Regions from separate parts of the Paenarthrobacter sp. 22069 genome, predicted to be linked through region 2. Evidence: riboswitches for the same ligand, from Rfam matches in the RefSeq annotation. Region 2 holds a riboswitch; the other holds the start of a gene.
The links. A riboswitch is a leader RNA that binds a small molecule or an ion and turns the genes downstream of it on or off. The one in region 2 is predicted to bind glycine.
Positions count from the first base shown of each region.

Region 1: it holds a riboswitch for glycine, as region 2 does, so the genes downstream of both, gcvP (aminomethyl-transferring glycine dehydrogenase) here and ACTJK0_RS14125 (glycine dehydrogenase (aminomethyl-transferring)) in region 2, are expected to answer to the same signal.

Region 1 is NZ_JBQEQF010000036.1:12,518-24,819, forward strand. Features, by position in the region: gene ACTJK0_RS20220 (CoA transferase) at 1-341, opposite strand, end outside; gene ACTJK0_RS20225 (glycerophosphodiester phosphodiesterase) at 350-1,249, opposite strand; gene ACTJK0_RS20230 (DUF445 domain-containing protein) at 1,299-2,660, shown strand; gene ACTJK0_RS20235 (HNH endonuclease) at 2,793-4,400, shown strand; gene ACTJK0_RS20240 (LamB/YcsF family protein) at 4,442-5,191, opposite strand; gene ACTJK0_RS20245 (hypothetical protein) at 5,175-5,975, opposite strand; gene cycA (D-serine/D-alanine/glycine transporter) at 6,148-7,683, opposite strand; glycine riboswitch at 7,734-7,828, opposite strand; glycine riboswitch at 7,829-7,926, opposite strand; glycine riboswitch at 8,215-8,314, shown strand; gene gcvP (aminomethyl-transferring glycine dehydrogenase) at 8,463-11,327, shown strand; gene gcvT (glycine cleavage system aminomethyltransferase GcvT) at 11,337-12,302, shown strand, end outside.
Region 2 is NZ_JBQEQF010000016.1:30,856-36,810, forward strand. Features, by position in the region: gene ACTJK0_RS14105 (APC family permease) at 1-858, opposite strand, end outside; gene ACTJK0_RS14110 (Dps family protein) at 1,080-1,559, shown strand; gene ACTJK0_RS14115 (MFS transporter) at 1,637-3,184, opposite strand; gene ACTJK0_RS14120 (TetR/AcrR family transcriptional regulator) at 3,268-3,804, shown strand; glycine riboswitch at 3,899-3,996, shown strand; partial or broken gene ACTJK0_RS14125 (glycine dehydrogenase (aminomethyl-transferring)) at 4,174-5,955, shown strand, end outside.

The DNA.
Region 1 (12,302 bases), on a different contig from region 2:
GCGCCTGCTGCCGAGGAGGCTCCCAGGGCCCGCAAGAGCCGCTGCTCATGGTGCGGATAGTTGGCGTGGAGCCGGATCCACCCGTCGCGGGTTCGCCGGAAGCCGGAGAGGGGCGCGAAACCCTGCGGCCGGCGCCCGGAAATCCGCAGGTGCCCGAACGAATCAAAGGCTGCACCAGCAAGGGCGGGGGTGGTGCTGAACCGGCCAGGCACCGCCGTGTACCGGTTCAGGGCGCCGGCCAGCGCAGCCACGGAGTACAGGGCCAGGCCTTCGACGTCGAGCGGGCCGGCCCACCACCGGCGCGGCGAGTAGTGGCCGGGCCTCCGGCTGGTGGCCTCCATGCCCGCCGCTACTTTGCCTGCGGCGAGGCCAGGCGGAGCTGGTCCAGCACACGGGCCGGCACGTTGGTGGTGATCTCGTGGATCCCCAGCTCCTGGCAGAGGGCCACGTCCTCCGGCGCGTCCACGGTCCACACCCTGAATCGGCGGCCAGACTCCAGCCAGCGGCGGACGGTGGCCGGCCGCTCCCTGACGTAGTCGATCCCGGGGCCGGCCATGCCCACTTCCCGGTCGTCCAGGATCCGTTCACCTTCCAGCTGCGTGGCTTTCATCAGGTTGGCTACGGCGCTGCCGGTAATCGGTCCCAGACCCAGTCCGCCGCGGATCTCGTGGATGGTGAGGTCGTCCACCAACTGGCAGATGTACTGGGGCGGGACCGTACCGAGCAGGTGGCGGACCGAATCCGGGCTGAAGCTCATGAAGCTCACCGCCACGTTGTCCACCGTTGAGCTTTGCGGGTCCCAGCCCTCGCTGCGGAGCACCTCCAGCACCCGGTCCTCGAGTTTCAGCTGGTACGGGCTGGGATGCTTGAGCTCGATGGCAAGTTTCACGGGCCGGCCGGCCCCGCGGAGGATGTCCAGCAGTTCCGGGAGGGTAAGGAGCTGTTCCGACCGCGCTCCGTAGCTTTCGGGGATCCGGACGCCCTTCCAGGACGAAAAGTCCAGCTGGCGCAGCTCATGCAGCGTCCGCTCCGCCACCGGTCCCGTCCCATCCGAGGTACGGTCCAGGTTTGCGTCGTGGAGGAGGACCAGGTGCTGGTCCCGGGTCAGGTGGACGTCGCATTCCACGCCGTCGGCACCATCAGCCAGGGCCTGCAGGTAGGCGGCGCGGGTGTGTTCGGCATAGGCGCCGCTTGAGCCGCGGTGGGCAAAGACCAGCGGCCGCTGCGGCACTGACTCGTCAGTTGTCATGGACACACGGTAGCCGACCGGCCCCCGCCTTCGGGGCTAGGCTTGGCACATGCAGGTGAACTCTGAGGCAACTACTGGGCCAACCACGCAGGAAGCACCCGCCGGCGCCGCGCAAAAGGTGGATCCGGGCACACGGACGGAAGGCGCCGTCGTACGCCAACAGCCCGGTTCCGGTGACGCCGAAAAGGCGGCAGCGCTGCGGAAAATGAAACTGCTGGCGCTGAGCCTGTTGATCGCGATGGCCGTGATTTTTGTCTTCGCATTCGCCCTGCAAAAGGACTATCCGTGGCTGCAGTACGTGCGGGCCGCCGCCGAAGGCGGCATGGTGGGTGCGCTTGCCGACTGGTTCGCCGTGACGGCCCTGTTCAAGTACCCCATGGGCATCAAGATCCCGCACACGGCCATCATTCCGCGGCGCAAGGACCAGATCGGCGCCTCCCTGGGCGAATTCGTGGAGACCAACTTCCTTTCCGAACAGGTGGTGCAGGACAAGCTGGCGAGCGTCAACATCGCCCGCCGCGCAGGCCAATGGCTGGCCGCGCCGGGCGGCGCCGACAGGGTGGCAAAGGAAGGTGCCGCCGTCATCCGCGGTGCCTTCAAGGTATTGAATGACGACGACGTCCAGGCCGTCATCGAAGGCATGGTCCGAAAGCACCTGCTCACGCCGCCCTGGGGACCGCCGGTGGGCAGGCTCGCCGAGCGGATCTTCCATGACGGGCACCATCACACGCTGGTGGACCTGCTGGTGGACCGCGCCGCGGACTGGGTGGACGACAACCACGAAACCGTCACCCGCCTGGTTGCCGACCGCTCCCCCACCTGGGTGCCGCAGTTTGTGGACGGACTGGTGAGCGACAAGGTCTACCTCGAAATCCTGAAGTTTGTCCGGGCTGTCCAGGCCGACCCCCGCCACCAGGTCCGGCAATCAATCGACAAATACCTCAACGACCTTGCGCAGGACCTTCAGCATGATCCCGCGATGATCGCGCGCGCCGAGGACATCAAGGCCCAGGTGCTGGGCGATCCCGAGGTTCGCGAACTGGCGTCCCGCACCTGGGGCACCGTCAAGAACGCCCTGCTGAACGCCGTAGACGATCCCGACAGCGATCTGACCATCAAGTTCAAGGCAGCGGTGCGCGATTTCGGCTCCCGGCTGGTGGACGATCCCGAACTTGCCGGGAAGGTCAACGCCTGGATTGGTGACGCCGCCGGGTATCTGGTCCGGACCTACCGTTCGGACATCGCCGGAGTGATCACCGATACCGTGGCCCGCTGGGATGCCGAGGAAACGTCGCAGAAGATCGAACTGCAGGTGGGCAAAGACCTGCAGTTCATCCGCATCAACGGTACCGTGGTGGGCTCCCTGGCCGGGCTGGCGATCTTCACGGTGGCGCAGCTGCTCTTCGGCTAAGTTGAGTTCCGGTTTACGACGGCGGCGGCTTGGGTCCGCGCGACACCGCGCCTGAACAGCGACCCACCGGGGGCCGGGGCGACAGGTTCAGCGGCAGGTCTAAATGTCAGACCCTGGCTGGATGATGTGGGTATGGGAACGGGCAGCGGTGTTGGGGCGGTGTTGGAGGGCGTCCGCGCCTCTGTGGCTGCCCTTGATGCTCTGGAGAGAGAGGACGCTTTCCTCGCTTCCGGCGCTGCTGTTGGTGCCGGTGTGGATGTGTTGCAGCGGCGGTATGAACTGCGGCTGGAACGGCTGGAGGTGGCGAAGCGGCTGGAAGCGCTACTTTCCGTGGTGAAAGCACAGGACGCTGCCGAGGCCGTTGGACTGCAGCAGGCCATGACCCCGCCGGACGCCTCAATCCAGGACCGCACCTACGCGCAGATGTCCGTTGTGGAGGAGATCGCCGGGGTCCTGACCATCAGTTCCGCGGCCGCAGGGGCGTTGGTGGAGCAGTCCCGCAGGATCTGTTCCCTGCCGCTCGTCATGAACGCCTTGGGCGCAGGCGTAATGTCCTGGCAGCACGCGAAGATCGTGGCGGACGAAACCGAGGGCCTCACCCCTGCCGGCGCCGCGGGTTTGGTGGCGCGCTTCTTCGACCCCGACGCACCCAGCCCGGCCCGCGGCGCACCTCCTGGCGACCTCGTCCCGTCCCGGTTCAGGGCCAAGGTCCGTGCCTGGCGCGAACGCCACCACCCGGAATCGATCGAAAAACGCCATGCCAAAGGGGTCGCTGACAGGCGGATGGAATACACCCCCGACCGGGACGGCATGGCCTGGCTCACGCTGTACCTGCCCGGACACACCGCATCGGCGATCTGGAACCGCACCACTGCCACCGCACGCGGACTCCAAAGCCCCGACGAGCCACGCACCCTCACCCAACTCCGCCCCGACATCGCAGCATCCCTGCTGCTTGGAGCCAGTCTGCATCCCACCAACGCGGACGACGTCCGTGCCGGCAGCAGCGGGGAACCAGGAGCGGCAGGCGAAAGCGACACCGCAGTCGGGAAAGTCCCAATCCCCAGAGCCGACCTGTTGGTGACCGTGCCGGTGTTCGCTCTGCTCGGCCTCACGGATGAACCAGCGGAACTGGACGGCTACGGTCCCATCCCGGCGTCTTTGGCCCGGAAACTGGTTGCGGACGGGGCGGATTCGTTTTACCGGGTCCTGGTCGACCCCCGCGACGGTGCACCCCTGGAGATCGGCCGCACCCGCTACCGGCTCCCAGAGACCATAAAACAATGGATCAGGATGCGCGACCGGAAATGCACCTTCCCCGGCTGCAGCAACCACACCCCCGACAACGACATCGATCATGGGACCGCCTGGCACCACGGCGGAAGCACCGGGATCAGCAACCTGGCCCAGCTCTGCCCCAAACATCACCGGCTCAAACACAACAGCCACTGGACCCCGGATGCCGCTACCCCGAATGAGCCACCCGGCTGGACTTCACCCACCGGCCGGCACCACAAACCCGAACACCCCACCCCCGAACCAACCCACTGGCCACCAGGCATCCTCCCGGTAAGTAGTGCTGCGCTGCCCGCCTGCTTCCATGGCGAAGACGCCGGCCCCGAAGTCCTCCCACTCTGGGAACCAGACAATGACAGATACGTGGACATCAACGATCTATCAGCCGACGATCCCCTCTGGGCCGAGTTCTTCGCCGCCGAGCCATTCGCCTTGGCACCGTGAGGCCAGCCTTCCGAGGTCGCCGCAGCACCAACGGCATTGACCTATGCGAAGGACTCCAGTTGCACACCGGCGGCCTCAAGTCCGGCCCGCACGCGCGCTGCCATCTCAACAGCTGCCGGCGTCCCGCTAAGGAGGCGCAGGGAATCGGGACGAATACTGACTACGCTCCCGTCGACAGCAACGACATCGCCCTGGGTGGCCAGGCGGACGGCCCGTTCAACGACCGCGTCAATGTCCTGCAGCACGGCGCGTTCGTCGGAAAGCGGGAGCAGGCTGCCGTCTGCGAGGTACGCGCGGTCCGCAAAAGCCTCGGTGAACACCGGGTGCCCGGCCTCCTTGGCCTGCTTCAACAGCTCGGATCCGGGAAAGCCCAGGACAGGAAGTCCAGGATCATAGGCGTTCATAGCCGCCACCACCGCGGAGGCCTGGTCGGCATCGTGGATCACCGTGTCGTACAGCGCTCCGTGCGGCTTCACGAAGTCCACCGAGGCACCCACCGCGTGGGCCACGCCGTCGAGCGCCCCCAGTTGGTACAGCACATCGCCGAACAGTTCGTCGAAGCTCATCCCCAGCCTGCGGCGGCCGTAGCCGGCCAGGTCGCGGTAGCCAAGGTGTGCGCCAACGGTGACGTCGAGTTCGTAAGCAGCCCTGCAGCTGTCCAGCATGGTGACCGGATCTCCCGCATGTAGGCCGCAAGCAACGTTGGCGCTGGTTGCCAGCTGGAACATTGCCGGGTCGCCGCCGGCGGTCCAGGAGCCGAACGATTGCCCTACGTCAGCGTTGAGATCCAAGTGTGTTGCCTTCCAGCGTCAGGTTGTCCGGGCCGGCGGCGGCAGTCAGCTCCCCGGGTATGGTGTCCGGCATTGGCCCGAACGCCTCCCGGGCGTTCTTGGCCACCGCACGGCCCATCACGAGGTTACCGGCTCCGCCCACAACGGCACCTATCCCGAACGGGAGGGCCCTGCCGAACAGCGCAGTTCCCTGGCGCTTGAGCAGGTTCCTGAGGAAGGCCTGCTGGATCCGCTTGCGGACACTGCCGAACCCCGGCACCACCATCGACTTGGAGAGCGCGTTGCTCCAGGTGGTGGTTGCACCGCCCGATGACTGGCCGCTGAGCGTGCCCAGCAGGGCGGTGCCCTCCTCGCCAAGCATGATGGCCATGACCATGGTCCCGGCCTTTTCCGGGTTGGTCAGGCGGATGCCGTGGAGTTCCGCCAATGACGTTGCGTAGAGTGCCGTCGCTTCCAGGAAGCCGACGGTCGCGGCCGCGGACAGTCCCAGCGAGGCGACCGTTCCAACTCCGGGAACGACGGCTGTGGCACCCACCAGGGCGCCTCCGCCGGCCACCGCCCGGAGGTAGTCACGCTCTGCGATATCCGCCAACTGGGCGGCGGTGGCCCGGGGATGCCTCTTCTGGAGCCTGCGGATGTAGGCAACCACCAGGGGCCGCTGGATCTGCACTGCCCTCAGCAGCGTGTTGTGGACGCCGGGCTTGGGCTTGCCTTCGGCGTCGAACATTGCATTGTGGGCGGTTTCCTGTGCGATGCGAACTGCGGGGTTGCTGCGCCGGGCCATGGTCACCTTCATTCAAATCGACCTGCAGCGGTTGGGCTGCCGTGCTTTTCCATCCTATGTGGATAAACACTAAGCATGCTGAACTTTAGGTCTGCACGATGCGACTGGCGGGCTGCGGCGGCAGGAACGGTAACCGGACCCGGACGCCTGCGCCGCAACCCGCCGTCGGGTGTTACTTCCTGGCCTGCTGGACCTCCTCTGCCACGCCCGGGGCTTGGCCAACGCTGCGCCCGGCGGCAGCCTCGTCAGCACGAAGCTCAGCCCGGAAGACCTCGAAGCGGGCCAGATGTGCGGGGCGCCGGCGCAGGATGGCCCACGCCACACCCAGGACGACGAACCAGATAGGCGTCACCAGCAGGGCAATGAGCGTGTCCGGCTGGGTGGTCAGGGCCCAGAGGACGAAGGCGAAGAACGCGTAGACCACCCATACTGCGGGGATGCCGCCGGGCATCTTGAACTTCGACGCATCGTGCAGGTGCGGCCGGCGCCGGCGGAAGGAGATGTAGCTGGCAAGGATGATCGACCAGACGAAGACGAAGCAGACGGCTGACACCGTGGTCACCATTTCAAACGCCTTGCCAACGTCCTGGCCTGCGTACATGAGGACGACGCCGGAGAGCAGCAGGACGCAGGAGAGGAACAGTGCGTTGCTGGGCACCTTCCTCGTGGAAAGGCGGCTGAAGATACCCGGGGCGTCACCCTCCTGGGCAAGGCCGAAGACCATGCGCGAGGTGGAGTAGATGCCGGAGTTGGCTGAGGACATGGCCGAGGTCAGGACCACCAGGTTGACCACGGTGGCGGCGGCGCCGAGTCCGGCCAGGGAGAACATCCCGATGAACGGGCTGTGGCCTGCGGCGAACTGCGTCCAGGGGGTGACGGCCATCAGGATGATCAGTGCGCCGACGTAGAAGAGCAGGACGCGGACGGGGATGGCGTTGATGGCCCTGGGCAGCGTGCGCTCGGGGTTCTTGGCCTCGGCGGCGGTGGTGCCCACCAGTTCAATGCCTACGAAGGCGAACACTGCGATCTGGAATCCGGCCACGAAGCCCATGAATTCGTTGGGGAAGAACCCGCCATGGCTCCACAGGTTAGTGAAGCTGGCCGTTCCGGCGTCGCTCTGGAAACCGGTGAAGATCATGAAGAGCCCCACGACGATCAGCGCGGCAATGGCGACGATCTTGATCAGGGCGAACCAGAACTCGGTCTCGCCGAAGGCTTTGACGGTGGCGAGGTTCAGCAGCAGCAGGATGGCCACGGTGGCCAGGCCCGGAATCCAAAGCGGCAGGGCGGGCCAGAGTTCCCGGGAGTAGCCGGCGATTGCAATCACGTCCGCGATTCCGGTGATGACCCAGCAGAACCAGTAGGTCCAGCCGGTGAAGAAACCCGCCCACGGGCCCAGGAGGTCGGCGGCGAAGTCGCTGAAGGACTTGTAGTTCAGGTTGCTCAGCAGCAGTTCGCCCATGGCCCGCATAACGAAGAAGAGCATGAAGCCGATGATCATGTATACGAAGATCACGGAGGGGCCGGCGGCGGAGATGGTCTTGCCGGAGCCCATGAAGAGGCCGGTACCAATCGCCCCGCCGATGGCGATGAGCTGGATATGCCGGTTGGTGAGCTGCCGCTCCAGGTGCGGGGGCTCGCTGCGGACTGCCGCGCCCGCACCGTTGCGGGCGGGTTCGCTGTTGGACGTGGGGGGATGAATCGCCATGAGGAACTCCATCGATAAAGCGGCATTTGGGTGCCGCAAAAGATTTGGTTCCTCCCCGCTCTGTTGTGGACCTGAGAGTTTCCGCAGCCAAGCCGCTTGCACCGTCGGTGAGCCAGGATCATGCCCGGCTGCTTTCCAGAGTTGCCTGTCCGCGGCGGTACGTGGGCCTGAGAGTTTCCTGGGGAGGGTTTGCTCCTACGGCGCCTGCTAAATGTACCCGGCAGGCTCTCCCGCCGCAGGTCAAAGGCGTATTCAGTTGGACGCCGCTGCCTTCCGGGCTGCGGCTTTTGTGCGCTGGGAACGGCGCCGGCAGTCGGCTGCTCCGGATACGTTGAGCCAGCCGCCGCGGCGCCAATCCCGGGGTTCAGTGTGGCGTCGGTCACGATCGAATGTCAAACGCCTCCCGGCAAAAGACGGGTTATTGGCATTCTTTGGGCTGCAGCTCCGGTGCTCGGCGCAGCTACCGACTTGCCATAAGCCACTAATCCCGATACCTTGTGAGCCGAATCACCCACATTTGAATAAGCCTTTCGAGCTGTGACGGGAGAGTCCTCCCGGCATCCACCGGGCAGGCGCCGTAGGAGCAAATCCTCCCCAGGAATCTCTCAGGCCCACGTACCGTCATGGCGAGGCGACTCTGGAAAGCAACCGGGCGTCAATCCGGTTCACCGACGGTGCAAGCGGCCCCCTGCCAAGAGCAGGCCACGCGGAATCTCTCAGGTCCAATACAGAGCGGGGAGGAACCCATCCCATGCCGTGCCACCCCAGGCCGGCCAGAACTGGAGTTCCTCTTGACGATTCAATCGCTTCCAACATCGTTTGTTGACCGCCATATCGGCGCGCGCCGCCAGGCCGACGTCGACACCATGCTCAAAGCCGTGGGCTATGACAGCGTGGACGGCCTCGTTGACGTTGCCGTACCCGCCTCCATCCGCCAGGAATCTGCACTCCGCCTGCAGGACGCCCTCAGCGAGGTTGAAGTCCTTGCCGAGCTGCGCCGGATCGCCGGCAGGAACAAGACTGCCGTCCAGATGATCGGCCAGGGCTACTACGACACCGTCACTCCGCCGGTGATCCGCCGCAACATCCTGGAATCCCCTGCCTGGTACACGGCCTACACCCCCTACCAGCCGGAGATCTCGCAGGGCCGGCTCGAGGCGCTGCTGAACTTCCAGACCATGGTCCAGGACCTGACGGCCCTCCCCGTGGCCAACGCGTCGCTGCTGGACGAGGCCACCGCCGTCGCCGAAGCCGTGCTGTTGATGCGCCGTGCCAACAAGGACAGGAATGCCAAGGACGGCCGGACGGTACTCGACGCCGACTGCCTCCCCCAGACCATCGCCATCGTCCAGGGCCGCGCCGAGGCGCTCGGCTTCGAGGTCGAGGTGGCCGACCTGTCCAAGGGCCTGCCGGAAGGTGAGATCAACGGCGTCGTCCTGCAGCAGCCGGGGGTTTCCGGCCGGGTCTGGGACCAGTCCAGTGTCATCACCGCAGCCAAGGAGCGGGGGGCGCTGGTCACCGTTGCCGCCGATCTGCTGGCGCTGACCCTGATTACTCCTCCGGGCGAGCAGGGCGCGGACATCGCCGTCGGCTCCACCCAGCGTTTTGGCGTGCCGTTATTCTTTGGGGGGCCGCACGCCGCCTACATGGCCGTCCAAAAGGGCATGGAGCGCACCCTGCCGGGCAGGATCGTCGGAGTCTCCAAGGACAACGCGGGCACACCGGCGTACCGCCTGGCGCTGCAGACCCGTGAGCAGCACATCCGCCGCGAGAAGGCCACGTCCAACATCTGCACCGCCCAGGCACTCCTGGCCATCGTGTCCTCCTTCTACGCGGTTTACCACGGCCCCGACGGGCTGAAGGCAATCGCCGAGACCGCCCACCACAAGGCCAGGGTGCTGGCAACAGCACTCACGTCCATGGGCCGTGAAATGGTCACCGACTCCTTCTTCGACACGCTCACCGTCCGCGTGCCGGGCAAAGCCGCCAAGGTGGTCACCGCAGCCGAAGCCCGCGGCATCAACCTGCGCTTCATCGACCAGGACACCGTTGGCGTCTCCGTTGATGAGACGACGACGGCGGCAACACTGTCCGACGTCGCCGTCGCCTTTGGTGCCGGTCCGGTTGGTGACGCCCAGGGCTTCGAACTGCCCCAAGCTGTACTGCGCACGTCCGCGTACCTGCAGCATCCGGTGTTCAACACGCACCGGTCCGAGACCCAGCTGCTGCGTTACATCCGCAAGCTTTCTGACCGGGACCTGGCGTTGGATCGCACCATGATCCCGCTGGGCTCCTGCACCATGAAGCTGAACGCCACCGCCGAGATGGAGGCCATTTCCTGGCCGGAGTTTGCCTCCATCCACCCGTTCGCCCCGGACTCCCAGACCGAGGGCTGGCGTGAACTTATCGCTGGATTGGAAGCGGATCTCGCGGAGATCACTGGCTACGACCAGGTGTCCATCCAGCCCAACGCCGGCTCCCAGGGTGAGCTCGCGGGCCTGCTGGCGATCCGCGGCTACCACCACTCCCGGGGCGAGCAGCAGCGCAACATCTGCCTGATCCCGGCGTCCGCGCACGGCACCAACGCCGCCTCGGCCGTCCTGGCCGGCATGAAGGTGGTGGTGGTGGCCACGGCTGCTGACGGCACCATCGACCACGATGACCTGACGGCGAAGATCGAGGCCAACAAGGATGTCCTCTCGGCCATCATGATCACCTACCCCTCAACGCACGGTGTGTACGATTCCGACGTGCGCGAGGTGTGCGATGCCGTTCACGCCGCGGGCGGGCAGGTATACGTTGACGGCGCCAACCTGAATGCCCTCGTGGGCCTGGCGCAGCCCGGCAAGTTCGGCGGCGACGTGTCCCACCTGAACCTGCACAAGACCTTCTGCATCCCGCACGGCGGCGGCGGTCCCGGCGTCGGGCCGGTGGCAGCCAAGGCGCACCTGGCCCCGTTCATGCCCGGCGACGCGAACAAGGCCGCGCACGAGGCAGGCCATGGTGTGGCCATCAGTGCCTCCCGCTTCGGCTCCGCCGGTGTGCTGCCGATTTCCTGGGCCTACGTGAAGCTGATGGGCGGCGAGGGCCTGACCGAGGCCACCAAGTCCGCGCTGCTGGCCGCGAACTACGTCGCGTCCCGGCTGAACGAGTACTTCCCCGTCCTCTACACCGGCGAGGGTGGCCTCGTGGCGCACGAGTGCATCCTGGACCTGCGCGAACTGACCGCCAGGACCGGTGTCACGGCCGAGGACGTGGCCAAGCGGCTGATCGACTTCGGCTTCCACGCCCCCACCCTGTCCTTCCCCGTCGCCGGGACGCTGATGGTGGAGCCCACCGAGTCCGAGGACCTCGCCGAGATCGACCGCTTCATCGACGCCATGATCACCATTCATGGCGAGATCCAGCAGGTGGCCAACGGGGACTTCAGCCTTGAGGCATCTCCGGTGCGGAACGCACCCCACACGGCAGCCGCCGTCGTAAGTTCCGATTGGGACCGCGCCTACCCGCGGGAGCAGGCCGCCTTCCCGGTGCCCTCACTGCGGCAGGACAAGTACTTCCCGCCCGTGGGCAGGATCGACGGCGCCGCCGGCGACCGCAACCTGATCTGTTCCTGCCCGCCGCTTTCTGAATTTGAGAACTAAGGACTTCCAATGACCGAGAATTACACCGCGCTCTATGATCAGCACAAGAAAGCCGGGGCCTCCTTCACCGACTTCGGCGGCTGGCAGATGCCGCTCAAGTACGAGTCCGAGCTCGCCGAGCACCACGCCGTCCGCAACGCCGGCGGCCTGTTCGATCTCTCCCACATGGGAGAGGTCTGGGTGACCGGCCCCGATGCAGCCGCTTTCCTGGACTACGCCCTGGCCGGCAAACTATCCGCGGTCGCGGTGGGCAAGGCGAAGTACTCGCTGATTTGCGACGCCGACGGCGGCATCATCGACGACCTCATTTCGTACCGCAGGCCGTCCCCAGAAGAGGGCGTGGACAAGTACCTGGTGGTGCCGAATGCCGGCAACGCCGCGGTTGTGGCCAAGGAACTCCTGGAGCGCTCCGCCAATTTCGACGTCACGGTGGAGGACGCCTCGGCTGAGACCTCGCTGATTGCCGTGCAGGGACCGATTTCCGAGGCGATCCTCCTGAAGCTGGTCCCGGCCGAACAGCACGCACTGGTCCGGGAGTTGAAGTACTACGCCGCCGTCGAGATGGAAATAAACGGCCAGGACCTGCTGGTGGCCCGCACTGGCTACACGGGTGAGGACGGCTTCGAAATCTACGTTCCCAACGAGGATGCAGCCGGCCTGTGGGAAGCGCTGCTGGAAGTTGGCGCCGGCCACGGGCTCATCCCCGCCGGTCTCGCTGCGCGCGACTCCCTGCGCCTGGAAGCAGGCATGCCGCTCTACGGCAACGAACTCTCCCGCCACGTCAACGCCTATGCGGCCGGTCTGGGTCCTGTGGTGTCGCTGGCGAAGGAGAGCGATTTCGTGGGCAAGGAAGCACTGGCCGCCATCAAGGCTGCCGGAGTCGGTTCAACCATTGGGCAGAAGCTGGTGGGCCTCAAGGGCACCGGCCGGCGCGCAGCCCGCGCCCACTACCCGGTCCTCAAGGACGGCACCCTG
Region 2 (5,955 bases):
GGCGATGCTCACCAGGAGGTAGATGGCCAGGACGATGACGGCGGTCAGGGTGCCGGCCACTCCGGCGGTCTTCTTGCCATTGGCCGTTTCCTCGTTGACGGTGAGGCAGACGTCCCAGCCCCAGTACACGAAGATGGACAGCGAGATGCCGGCCGCGATCTGGCCGAAGGTCTCGATCTTGGTGACATCGAACCAGTCCCAGCTGAACGGGATGGCCGTTTCGGAGCTGGACCAGTTGGCGAAGGCCATGGCGACGAACAGGCCCAGCACCAGCAGTTGGAAGCCCACCAGGCTGTACTGCACCAGCTTGGTGGTGTGCAGGCCGCGGTAGCTGACCCAAACGGCCAGCGCCACGAAGACGAAGCAGGTCACGACGTTCAGGGCTTTGTTGTCCGCCAGGTCAGCCAGTTCGGCGGAGCCGGTGAGCTGCGACAGGAAGAGGTAGAAGAAGTCGACGGCGACGCCGGCCAGGTTGGACAGTACGATGATGTTGGCGGCCAGCAGGCCCCAACCGCCCATCCAGCCGATCCAGGGTCCAAAGGCTTTGGTTACCCACGTGAAGGTGGTTCCGCTGTCCGGGGAGTCAGCGTTGAGCTCCCGGTAGGCGAGCGAAACCAGGATCATCGGAATGAACCCGATCAGGAAGATGACGGGCAGCTGGAGACCGGCTTCGTTGACGGTGGGTCCCAGTGCGCTGGTGAGGGTATAGGCGGGGGCGATAGTTGAAATGCCCAGGACGACGACGGCGAGGAGCCCGAGCTGCCCGCCCTTGAGTCCCTTGGCGCTGACGCCGTCCGGGGAGGGGGCGTGGGCGTGCGGACCGGGTTTGGCCGTACTGGTGCGGATTGTCTCTGTCATGGCACCACTTTCTGGAAGGCTGTGAGACGGAGGTCACTATATGAATGGCGTTCATTTAGTATGGGGGTGCCGGGCGGCGGATGCAAGATGAAATATGAATCACATTCGTTTATGACTCATTTTCAAAATTAGTAAGCTCACTGAGAAATTGGCGGAGACCCTGCCGCCACCGCATCCATCGCTGGTAGCGTCTGCCTTATTGGACCACCAGAGGAGGACGCATGAAAGCTTCACCGACACTGACCAACAACCTGCAGGCCGTACTTGCTGACCTGATCGAGCTCCACGTACAGGGCAAGCAGGCGCACTGGAACATCGTGGGCACCAACTTCCGCGACCTTCACCTGCAGCTTGATGAGATCGTCGACGCCGCCCGCCAGTTCGCGGACGATACAGCCGAACGCATGCGCGCCCTGCACGCTCTTCCCGACGGCCGCAGCTCCACCGTCGCTGAAACCACCAGCCTGGCCCAGTTCCCCGACGGGCTGATCAGCACCACGGACGCCATTGAACGGATTGTCGCCGCCATGGAGGCCGCCGTAGGCACCATGCGTAAAGTCCATGACGAAGTGGATGAGGAAGACCCCACGTCGGCTGACCTGCTGCACGAGTTCATTGCCCGGCTGGAGCAGTTCGCCTGGATGGTGCAGGCGGAAAACATGAAGCCGACCGCGAAGGTAACCGCCGCCGACTCCAAGTAGCCGGCCGCCACCCGCCATTGGCTTGGCGCCCTTTGCAGGGGGATCCCCTGCAAGGGGCGCCTTTTTCGTGCCCGCCCCTAGGACGCTTTCGGCACCCTGCGAAGGACGACGGCGGCCAGGACTGCCGCCGCCGCCATCAGGACCAGCGCAATCGCCGCAGTGATGTGGACGCCGGAGTCGAAGGCGGCGGCCGCGGCGTCCCTGGTGAGCTGTGCCAGCGGAGCGGGAAGGCTGGCTGCTGCTTCAACCGCCCCGGCCAGCGTTTCCCTGGCGTTGTGCAGGCCGGGACCCGGCAGTATTCCGTCCACCCCTGCCGGCAGCCGCAGGTTCTGCTGGTAGGAGGCCGTCAGGATGGAACCGAGCACCGCCGTCCCCAACAGGGATCCCACCTCATAGCCCGTTTCCGAGATCGCTGCAGCCGCCCCGGATTTCTCCGGTGGCGCTGAGCCGAGGATGAGGTCGTTGGAGATTGTTTCCGCCGTACCCACACCCAGCGCCAGGACCAGCAGGGCCGCCAGCAGCAGCGAGGGCCCGCCGTCGTGGTTCCCGAACGTCACCATGCTGTAGCCCGCCGCGCTGAAAGCGAGCCCTGCCGCCACCACTGCCCCGGGACGCACCTTGCGAACCAGGGGAACCACGATCAATCCGGAGACCACCGTGGCCGCCAGTGCCGGAATCATGGCGACGCCGGCCGCGGACGGGGTCATCCCTTCCAGCAGCTGGAGATGCTGGGCCAGGAACAGGATGAAGCCGTTGAAGGAGAACAGGGCGAGGATGTTGGCGCTGATGGCCATGCTGAACACTTTGTTCCGGAACAGTGACATGTCAAGCAGGGGGTGCTCCAGCCGGTGCTGGCGACGGACAAACGCGACGCCCATGGCCAGGCCGAAGAGGATGCTGCCTATCCCGGCTGCGCCGGGACCTTCCGTGGCCACCGCCTTGATGCCGTAGACCACGGGAACCATGACCAGCATGGAGAGCAGGATGCTGGGAACATCCACCCTCCCCGGGGCCGGGTCCTTCGATTCCGGAATGAGGGCCGGTCCACCCGCCAGCAGGGGGAGCATGAGGGGGACTGCCACCAGGAACACGGCACCCCACCAGAAGTGCTCCACCAGCCATCCGCCGAAGATCGGCCCCAGGGCCGCGCCGCCCGAGAATCCAGCGGCCCAGATGGCAACCGCAAGCCGCCTGCGGTTGGGCTCCGGGAAGATGTTCCGGATCAGCGACAGCGTGGACGGCATCAGCATGGCACCAAAGAATCCCAGGGCTGCCCGGCCGGCAATCAGCCACTCGGGCGTGGGTGCAAAGGCCGTCGCGGCTGAAAGCGCGGCGAAGCCCAGGCTGCCAATGATCAACAGCCTCCGCCGCCCGATCCGATCGCCCAGGCTTCCCATGGATACAAGCAGCCCGGCCAGCACCAGCGGGTAGGCGTCGATGATCCACAGCAGCTGCACGCCGGACGGGTCCAGGGCGCGGGCAATGGCCGGCAGGGCGAAAGTCAGGGCCGTGTTGTCCACTGCCACCAGCAGTACCGGAAACATCAGCAGCCCCAAGGCGGCCCAATCGCGCCGCCGGGAACGCGCGGCGGTAGCCGCCGGGGGAGTGGGTGCGGTCGTCGTCATGCGATAACTATACCGTCCAGACGGTATAGTTTGAAACTGCCGATATTCCGCGTTCCTGCGGTAAGCCGGGCATGATGGGAGGCATGCCCCGAAAGCCTGTAGCCCGTGACGCGGTCCTTGACGCCTTCGAGTCCCTGCTGATCGAAGTGGGGGAGCGGGCTGCGACCCTCGACGCCGTGGCGCGAAAGGCCGGGGTGTCGAAGGGTGGCCTCCTGTACCACTTTCCGAACAAGGAAGCGCTCATCGCCGTGCTGCTTGACCGGCTGGAAGGGCTGGCCACGGCCGACGCCGATGCCATGGCCTCGGCCAGCGAAGGCGCTGCGGCATACTTCATCCGTTCTTCCGTCTGGGCCGACACCCCCCTGGACCGCGCCATCGTGGCTGCCACCCGACTCGCCGAAGTGGCGCACGAAGAGACGCGCCGCCGTTTCGCGGCCATCCAGCAGCGCTGGCTGGATGAGATCGCGGCCGACGTGGGGCCGGGCCTGGCCAAGGCCGTCCTCTACATGGGTGACGGGCTGTATTTCAACGCCATGCTGTCCGTAGCGCCCGCGCCGGAGGGGGGAGGGGCGGCCGATGTCGGGGAACTGCTGGCCGCGCTGGAACGGCTCCGCAGGTAGGCTGCGGCATTTGCCGGGAAGGCCTGCCCCGTAGGACAATGGAAAGTTGTGAGGGCTGTCGCCGGCCGTCATAAACCCACAACTTAATAGCCTTTGATCTGCGGCGGGAGAGTTCTGCCGGAAGTACAGGCAGGCGCCGTAGGAGCAAATCCTCCCCAGGAATCTCGCAGGCCCCTGTACCGCCGCGGCGAGGCGCCTCTGGAAAGCAGCAGGCAGTCATCCTTCCTCCCAGAGAGGGGCCAAAGGCTGTTGTGCTCACCGACGGTGCAAGCGGGTCCTGCCCAGGCAGGGGACGCGGAAACTCTCAGGTCCAATACAGAGCGGGGAGGAACCCGAATAGCTGTGGCGTACCCTGCGCCGCCTGAGTAAATGGAGTTCCTTGTGTCGGTTTCCCCAGCCTCCACCACCTTCGTAGACCGCCATATCGGCGCGCGGCGCCAGGCCGACGTCGACACCATGCTCAAAGCCGTGGGCTACGACACTGTCGACAACCTGGTGGACACCGCAGTACCCAAGGTCATCCGCCAGGAGACCGCCCTCCGCCTGCAGGACGCCCTCAGCGAAGTGGAAGTCCTCACCGAGCTCCGCAAACTGGCTGCGAAGAACAAGACCGCCGTCCAGATGATCGGCCAGGGCTATTACGACACCGTTACTCCGCCGGTGATCCGCCGCAACATCCTGGAATCCCCTGCCTGGTACACGGCCTACACGCCCTACCAGCCGGAGATCTCGCAGGGCCGGCTCGAGGCGCTGCTGAACTTCCAGACCATGGTCCAGGACCTGGTGGGCCTGCCCATCGCCAACGCGTCGCTGCTGGACGAGGCCACGGCCGTCGCCGAGGCCGTGCTGTTGATGCGCCGCGCCAACAAGGCCAAACCCGCCGCCGACGGCAAGACGGTCCTGGACAGCGATGTGCTGCCCCAGACCATCGCCATCGTCCAGGGCCGCGCCGAGGCGCTCGGCTTCGAGGTTGAGGTGGCCGACCTGTCCAAGGGCCTGCCGGAAGGTGACATAAACGGCATCGTCCTGCAGCAGCCCGGCGCCTCCGGACGCGTCTGGGACCAGTCCGGTGTCATCGCCGCCGCCAAGGACCGCGGCGCGCTGGTCACCGTTGCCGCCGACCTGCTGGCCCTGACCCTGATTACTCCTCCGGGCGAGCAGGGTGCGGACATCGCCGTCGGCTCCGCCCAGCGCTTCGGTGTTCCCCTGTTCTTCGGCGGCCCGCACGCCGCCTACATGGCCGTCCGCAAGGGCCTGGAACGTTCACTGCCCGGCCGCCTGGTGGGCGTGTCCAAGGACGACGCCGGCGTCCCGGCCTACCGCCTGGCGCTGCAGACCCGTGAGCAGCACATCCGCCGCGAGAAGGCCACGTCCAACATCTGCACCGCCCAGGCACTCCTGGCCATCGTCGCCTCCATGTACGCGGTGTACCACGGACCCGATGGATTGAAGGCGATCGCCGGAACGGTGCACGGCCACGCGCGCACCCTGGCAGCCTCGCTTGCCGATGCCGGCGTGGACGTCCTGCACCAGAGCTTCTTCGACACCCTGACCGTGCGGGTCCCCGGACGCGCAGCCGCCACCATTGCCGACGCCGAGGCGCGCGGCATCAACCTGCGGCACATCGACGGCGACACGGTGGGCATCTCCCTGGATGAAACCACGACGGCGGCCATCGTCGCCCAGGTTGCCGACCTCTTCGGCGCCCATGTCGCCGACGGGGACGGCTTTGCCCTGGAGGCGGCCGTCGAGCGTTCCTCCGACTACCTGCAGCACCCGGTGTTCAACACGCACCGGTCAGAGACCCAGCTGCTGCGCTACATCCGCAAGCTCTCTGACCGGGACCTCGCGCTGGACCGCACCATGATCCCGCTGGGCTCCTGCACCATGAAGCTGAACGCCACCGCCGAGATGGAGGCCATCTCCTGGCCCGAGTTCGCCTCCATCCACCCGTTCGCCCCGGACTCCCAGACCGAGGGCTGGCGTGAACTTATCGCCGGATTGGAAGCTGATCTCGCGGAGATCACCGGCTACGACCAGGTGTCCATCCAGCCCAACGCCGGCTCCCAGGGCGAGCTCGCGGGCCTGCTGGCGATCCGCGGCTACCACCACTCCCGGGGCGAGCAGCAGCGCAACATCTGCCTGATCCCG